DNA from 3 places in the Bradyrhizobium sp. CB2312 genome. Region 3 is predicted to be linked to each of the others. Evidence: predicted binding sites of a transcription regulator. Region 3 holds the regulator's gene; each other region holds the start of a gene.
What was found. Region 3 encodes HrcA, which represses chaperone genes, less so after heat shock. Its sites were predicted from a motif close to GTTAGCACTCNCNNNNNGNGAGTGCTAAC; they were not measured.
Positions count from the first base shown of each region.

Region 1: the regulator HrcA is predicted to act here: its motif matches at 1,193-1,221, upstream of QA642_RS06335 (co-chaperone GroES).
Region 2: the regulator HrcA is predicted to act here: its motif matches at 1,347-1,375, upstream of QA642_RS12175 (co-chaperone GroES).

Region 1 is NZ_CP121668.1:1,339,200-1,341,464, reverse strand. Features, by position in the region: gene QA642_RS06345 (protein phosphatase CheZ) at 1-285, shown strand, start outside; gene QA642_RS06340 (hypothetical protein) at 477-998, opposite strand; gene QA642_RS06335 (co-chaperone GroES) at 1,312-1,608, shown strand; gene groL (chaperonin GroEL) at 1,726-2,265, shown strand, end outside.
Region 2 is NZ_CP121668.1:2,569,592-2,571,856, forward strand. Features, by position in the region: gene groL (chaperonin GroEL) at 1-905, opposite strand, end outside; gene QA642_RS12175 (co-chaperone GroES) at 992-1,306, opposite strand; gene QA642_RS12180 (GntR family transcriptional regulator) at 2,037-2,265, shown strand, end outside.
Region 3 is NZ_CP121668.1:173,633-175,897, forward strand. Features, by position in the region: gene grpE (nucleotide exchange factor GrpE) at 1-401, opposite strand, end outside; gene hrcA (heat-inducible transcriptional repressor HrcA) at 511-1,599, opposite strand; gene rph (ribonuclease PH) at 1,769-2,265, shown strand, end outside.

The sequences.
Region 1 (2,265 bases), 1.2 Mb from region 3:
CGCCTCGCCGACGACATCCAGGAACGCGTCATCTCGATCTTCGAAGCCTGCAACTTCCAGGACCTGACCGGCCAGCGCATCAGCAAGGTCATGACCACGATGAAGTTCATCGAGCAGCACATCAATGCGATGATGGACATCTGGGGCGGCGTCGACGCGATCAAGGCCCATGTGCCGGCGCCGGTCGATCAGCGCAGCGACGACGAGAAGCTCCTCAACGGCCCGAAGCTCGCCGGCGACGTCGGCCACGCCTCGCAGGACGACATCGACGCGCTGTTCGACTGAGCGCGCGAGACACGGACAAAGCAAAACGCCGGCCCAGGGGCCGGCGTTTTTGTTTTTGGCGGCGTCCCCCGCTGTCATCGCCCGGCGAAGACCGGGCGATCCAGTATTCCAGAGACGGCAGTGATTGAATCGAGAGGCCGCGGCGTACTGGATGCCCCGCTTTCGCGGGGCATGACGAAGAGGAAGAGAGACTACGCCCGTGGCGCGCAGCGGACGTAGACCATGTTGCCGTAGCGGGTGGCGGCGTCCTTGTCGATGAAGCGGGTGATCAGGACGCGGCCGTCGAACGAGACGATCTCGCGGTCCTGCTCGCCGGGGGTCGGGCCGGCCGGTCCGATATAGTTCTTGCCGCTGGGCGAGCCCTTCAGCCGCAGCTCCTGCGGGGTGGCCTGGTCGGCCAGATGCATGATCACGCCACCGGAGGAGCCGGCGGTGATCACGTAGGGGTTCTTGCACTGGGCCCTCGCCGCAGCCTCGGTGCGGGCGCGGTCGGCCGGGTTCTGGAACGAGGCGAGACCCCAGCGGCCGACGATTTCGTCGGCACGGATGCTCGCCGGCATTTCAGGACCGGCGCCGGGCTCGGCCTCGGGTGCCGGCTGGGAGGACGAGAACGACGGCAGGCTCATGCCGCCGCCGCAGGCGCCAAGCAGCAACGCCAGGCCAGAGGCAGCGGCCAGATTGGCGACCGTGCGCGCGCGAGCTGATTTGATCATGGCATTCCCCCGAACAAGACCATGGCCGCACCCCTCCCGCAGCCAAGCGCAAAACTGCCGCCGGGGCAATGACGTCCTTTAATACGCGGGCGCCCCGACCAAGTTTCTAATGCCACCATCCTATATCCGCCTCACCAATCGCTTAACCACCTTTGCTTGACAGGATCGCGGCCAAGCCATATTCCCGGGCCACTCTTAGCACTCGGAAAGCCCGATTGCTAAGCGCGCCGTTCGATCCTCGGGAAGAGGAGGAACGGTAGCGCCGCCCCACCGAATTCACTACTTCCGAAGCGAGCCTCCAAAGGGAAACGTCATGGCTAAATCCAAATTTCGTCCGCTGCATGACCGTGTCGTGGTCAAACGTATCGACGCCGAGGAAAAGACCAAGGGCGGCATCATCATTCCGGACACCGCCAAGGAAAAGCCGTCCCAGGGCGAGGTCGTTGCCGTCGGCCCCGGCGGCCGCGACGAGACCGGCAAGCTGATTCCGATCGACCTCAAGGCGGGCGACCGCGTCCTGTTCGGCAAGTGGTCGGGCACCGAGGTCAAGATCGACAACGAAGAGCTCCTGATCATGAAGGAGTCGGACATCATGGGCGTGCTGGCCTAAGGCCATCCGCCTGAACGGCCGCTGAATGTCATGCCCGGATCGCGCGATCCGGGCATCCATCATTCCGCCGCACAGCACGAACCAAGACACATCACGCAACACGAGGGACTGCAGACCATGGCTGCCAAGGACGTCAAATTCTCCGGAGACGCGCGCGATCGCATGCTGCGCGGCGTCGACATTCTCGCCAACGCCGTCAAGGTGACGCTCGGCCCGAAGGGCCGCAACGTCGTCATCGAGAAGAGCTTCGGCGCGCCGCGCATCACCAAGGACGGCGTCACCGTCGCCAAGGAGATCGAGCTCGAGGACAAGTTCGAGAACATGGGCGCCCAGATGGTGCGTGAGGTCGCCTCCAAGACCAACGACCTCGCCGGCGACGGCACCACCACCGCGACCGTGCTGGCCCAGGCCATCGTGCGCGAAGGCGCCAAGGCGGTTGCCGCCGGCATGAACCCGATGGACCTCAAGCGCGGCATCGACAGCGCCGTCCTGGCCGTGGTCAAGGACATCGAGAAGCGCGCGAAGCCCGTCGCCGCCTCCTCCGAGGTCGCCCAGGTTGGCACCATCTCGGCCAACGGCGATGCCGCCATCGGCAAGATGATCGCCCAGGCGATGCAGAAGGTCGGCAACGAGGGTGTCATCACCGTCGAGGAAAAC
Region 2 (2,265 bases), 2.4 Mb from region 3:
GAGATCGCCTGGCCGCCAGTCAGGATCGCGATGTCCTGCAGCATGGCCTTGCGGCGATCGCCGAAGCCCGGAGCCTTGACGGCCGCGACCTTCAGGCCGCCGCGCAGACGGTTGACGACCAGGGTCGCGAGCGCTTCGCCTTCGACGTCTTCGGCGATAATGATAAGCGGCTTGCCGCTCTGCACCACGGCTTCCAACAAGGGAAGCAATTCATTCAGTTGAGATAGCTTTTTCTCATTGATCAGGACGTAGGCATCATCCATTTCAACGCGCATCTTTTCGGCGTTGGTGACGAAGTAGGGCGAGATATAGCCGCGGTCGAACTGCATGCCCTCGACAACTTCGAGTTCGGTCTCGAGCGACTTGGCTTCCTCGACGGTGATGACACCCTCGTTGCCGACCTTCTTCATGGCGTCCGAGATGAACTTGCCGATCTCCGCATCGCCGTTAGCCGAGATGGTGCCGACCTGGGCGATCTCCTCGTTCGAGGTGACCTTCTTGGAGTTCTTGACGAGGTCGGCGACCGCGGCCTCCACAGCCATGTCGATACCGCGCTTCAGATCCATCGGGTTCATGCCCGCGGCAACCGACTTGGCGCCTTCACGGACGATCGCAGCCGCCAAGACGGTCGCAGTGGTAGTGCCATCGCCAGCCGCGTCAGCGGACTTTGAGGCGACTTCGCGCACCATCTGGGCGCCCATGTTCTCGAACTTGTCGTCGAGCTCGATTTCCTTGGCGACGGTGACGCCGTCCTTGGTGATGCGGGGAGCGCCGAACGACTTGTCGAGCACGACGTTGCGGCCCTTCGGGCCGAGCGTCACTTTCACCGCATTGTGGAGGATGTCGACACCGCGGAGCATGCGGTCGCGGGCATCGACGCCGAATTTGACTTCTTTGGCTGACATATTGGGTTTCCCTGAGTTTTTACTTGCGTCTCACCCTTTGAGGCGCCGGCAGGCGCTCCTCAGGGGTAAGCGGCGCGAGCGGTGGACTAGGCGGCCTTCTTCTTGGAAGCCACCTCGGTGAGAACGCCCATGATGTCGCTCTCCTTCATGATCAGCAGTTCCTGGCCGTCGATCTTGACCTCGGTGCCTGACCACTTGCCGAACAGCGCGCGATCACCGACCTTCAAGTCGATCGGGATCAGCTTGCCGGCTTCGTCGCGGCCACCCGGGCCAACGGCGACGACTTCGCCCTGGGAGGGCTTTTCCTTGGCAGTGTCGGGAATGATGAGGCCGCCAGCGGTCTTCTCTTCTGCGTCGATGCGCTTGACCACGACGCGGTCGTGAAGGGGACGGAATTTCATGGTCTCCTCCTATTTTTTCGAGTTGCGTTATTTTCGATGAAATAGCAATCGAAGCCAGCGAGTGCTAACCACTCCGAAAGTAAGCTGGCTTGGCCGGCATACAAGACAAAACCACGAAGGATTGCACTAAGGACATAGGGGCCGTTAGCACGTGCGGTAAGCCATTGTTAAAGCCGAAAGATCCGCTGAATGCCAGCCGTGGTTGAGAGCGAAGAGTCTGGTCGACTCGTGAAGCGAATTTCGCGTTCCTCTCCCTACCGACTTGCCTGTGTCGAGGGCCGGAGGAGAGAGTTTGTTTCCGGTCTCTATCCCTCCAACAAAAAAAGCATTTGAAAACATGTGCGGCACTGCCGGGGACGGCTGATCGAGCAACGGTTATCTGAGACTGATGCTCTGCAAATTGGCGAGCGGACGGTCCCAGTGCCAATTTACTCAGCTAACACGCTGCCTGTGGCTGATCGTACATGCCAGCGGTATCCCATGCGGATACACCAGGTTCATCGCAAAGGCAGAGTCAAGACCGTCCGTCTTGCCTAACTCTTGCAAGCCATTCATTTCAGCAATATGCACGGTTCTTGCGCAGCAATTCCGGCGGAAGCATCCCGTCGCGGTGCAGCGGCAAGCGTCGGATGTCCCATCACGGTGCGGGATAAGCCGCGAACGCGAAGCACCTCGACAAGCCGCAGTTGCATGACTACCGATCTGCCAGACTGTCTCCCGAGGAATGAACGTGACGAAGTCGACCGCGCGCAAGCCAAAATCCGCAACAAACGTTCTGCGCGCGGCTGCGGCGGAGGCACCGAAGCGTCTGCGGTCGGATGGTAACGTCACCGAAACGACCTATCGGAAGCTTCTGGACTTGATTGAAACACGGCAACTTACGCCCGGCGAGGTCATCGAGGAGCGACGGCTTGCGCTTCGCCTCAAGGTGTCGCGCACTCCGCTACGTGCCGGAATCA
Region 3 (2,265 bases):
AACTTCTTCACGCCATGCTTTTCCAGCGCGTTGAGCAGCGATCGCTCGGTGAGCTCGACGCCCTCGATCAGCGAGATCAGGCCGGGATCGGCCGCGGCCCGCGCCTCGGCCGGAACGGCATCGAGCGCGCGCTGGAGATTGTCGGCGATGTCGAGCACGTCGCGGGCAAAGCCGGTGATGCCGTAGAGACGGGCGTCCGCGACCTCCTTGGTGGTACGCTTGCGTAAGTTCTCCATCTCGGCCAGCGTCCGCAGCATGCGGTCACGCGCCTCGGCGGCTTCCTTCTGCAGCAGCTCGACCGAACCCGGCTCGGGATCGTCGGGCATGATGTAGGGTTTCGACACCACGGGCTCGCCGGTCGGTGCGGTCGTGTCTTCGGGTTGCCGGTCTCGATCGGTCATCGGCTCAAATCTCGAACTCGTTTCCAGGGATTGTTGGCAAGGATTGTTGGCCCGGATATCGTGCCTAAGCGCACGAAAATCAAGCGCCCGTGATCGGCACAAATGCCGGTCAGCCGCCCAGAAGGCGGCTGACGATGCGGGCGGCGTAGTCCACGGTCGGGATCACGCGGGCATAATTCAGCCGCGTCGGCCCGATCACGCCCAAAACGCCGACGATATGACCGGCGGCATCCCGGTACGGCGAGATGATCGTGGAGGAGCCGGACAGCGAGAACAGCTTGTTCTCGGAGCCAATGAAAATCCTCACGCCCTCGGCGGTCTCGGCGCGGCCCAGCAGGTCGATCACGCCGCGCTTGGTCTCGAGATCGTCGAACAACAGGCGCACCCGCTCCAGATCCTCCAGCGCGTGCAGATCTTCGAGCAGATTGGCGTGGCCGCGGACGATGAGCTGGCGATCCTCGTTCTCGCCGCCGGACCAGCTCGCGATTCCGGCCGAAATCACCTTCTGCGTCAGCTGATCGAGCTCGGCGCGAGCCTCGCCGAGCGCAGTCTCGAGCTCGAGCCGCGCTTCGGCGAGCGTGCGGCCGCGAATGCGCGCATTGAGGAAATTACCGGCTTCCGTGATCGCGGAGGAGGGAACTCCGGGCGGCAGCGCCAGCACGCGGTTTTCGACCTGGCCGTCTTCGCCGACCAGGATCACCAACGCCTTTTCCGGTTCCAGCCGGACGAACTCGATGTGCTTCAGTCGCGCATTGGATTTTGGCGTCAGCACCACGGCTGCGGCCCGCGTGAGACCCGATAGCCGCGTCAAGGCCTGATCCAGCGCCGCCTCGACCGACTGTGCCTGGCCGACCGATGCGAGCTGGCTCTGGATCGACGCGCGCTCGGCCTCGTTGAGATCGCCGACCTGCATCAGGGCATCGACGAAGAAACGCAGGCCGAGTTCCGTCGGCAAGCGGCCGGCGGAGGTATGTGGCGCGTAGATCAGGCCGAGCTGTTCCAGATCGGCCATAACGTTGCGGACCGAGGCCGGCGACAGCGGCATCGCGATCAGCCGCGAGATATTGCGCGAGCCGACGGGCTCGCCGGTCGCGAGATAGCTTTCGACAATTTGACGAAAGATGTCGCGGGAACGCTCGTTGAGCTGGGCGAGGCCTGCGTGCGGCGCGATCAGATGGATCGGATCGTGATGGGCCACAGACGGTAACTCCTCTCAGATGCTCATAATTTGTCCATCCAGGACGGTTCTGACAAGCGTGGCGTTTGCGGGGTGGAAAACCGGGGGTGAAAAAACCTTGCCGCCCACCCTCACCCCACCTACAAGCACCGCGAACCGCCCATTTCCGCGAGTTTTTGGAGGATTTCCCATGCGGCCAAGCCGCCGTGCGCCCGACGAATTGCGCCCCGTGACGCTGGAGCGTGGCGTGGTCAAATATGCGGAGGGCTCGTGCCTGGTGAAATTCGGCGACACCCATGTGCTGGTCACCGCCACGCTGGAGGACCGCCTGCCGCCATGGCTGAAGGGCCAGGGCCGCGGCTGGGTCACCGCCGAATACGGCATGCTGCCGCGCGCGACCTCGGAACGCACCCGCCGCGAGGCCTCCGCCGGCAAGCAGAGCGGCCGCACCGTCGAGATCCAGCGCCTGATCGGCCGCTCGCTTCGCACTATCGTCGACCTCGAAGCGCTCGGCGAGCGCCAGATCACGGTCGATTGCGACGTGCTCCAGGCCGACGGCGGCACCCGCACGGCCTCGATCACCGGTGCCTGGGTCGCGCTCGCCGATTGCATCAACTGGATGAAGGCGCGCAACATGATCAAGGCCAACGTGCTGCGCGACAACGTCGCCGCGATCTCCTGCGGCAT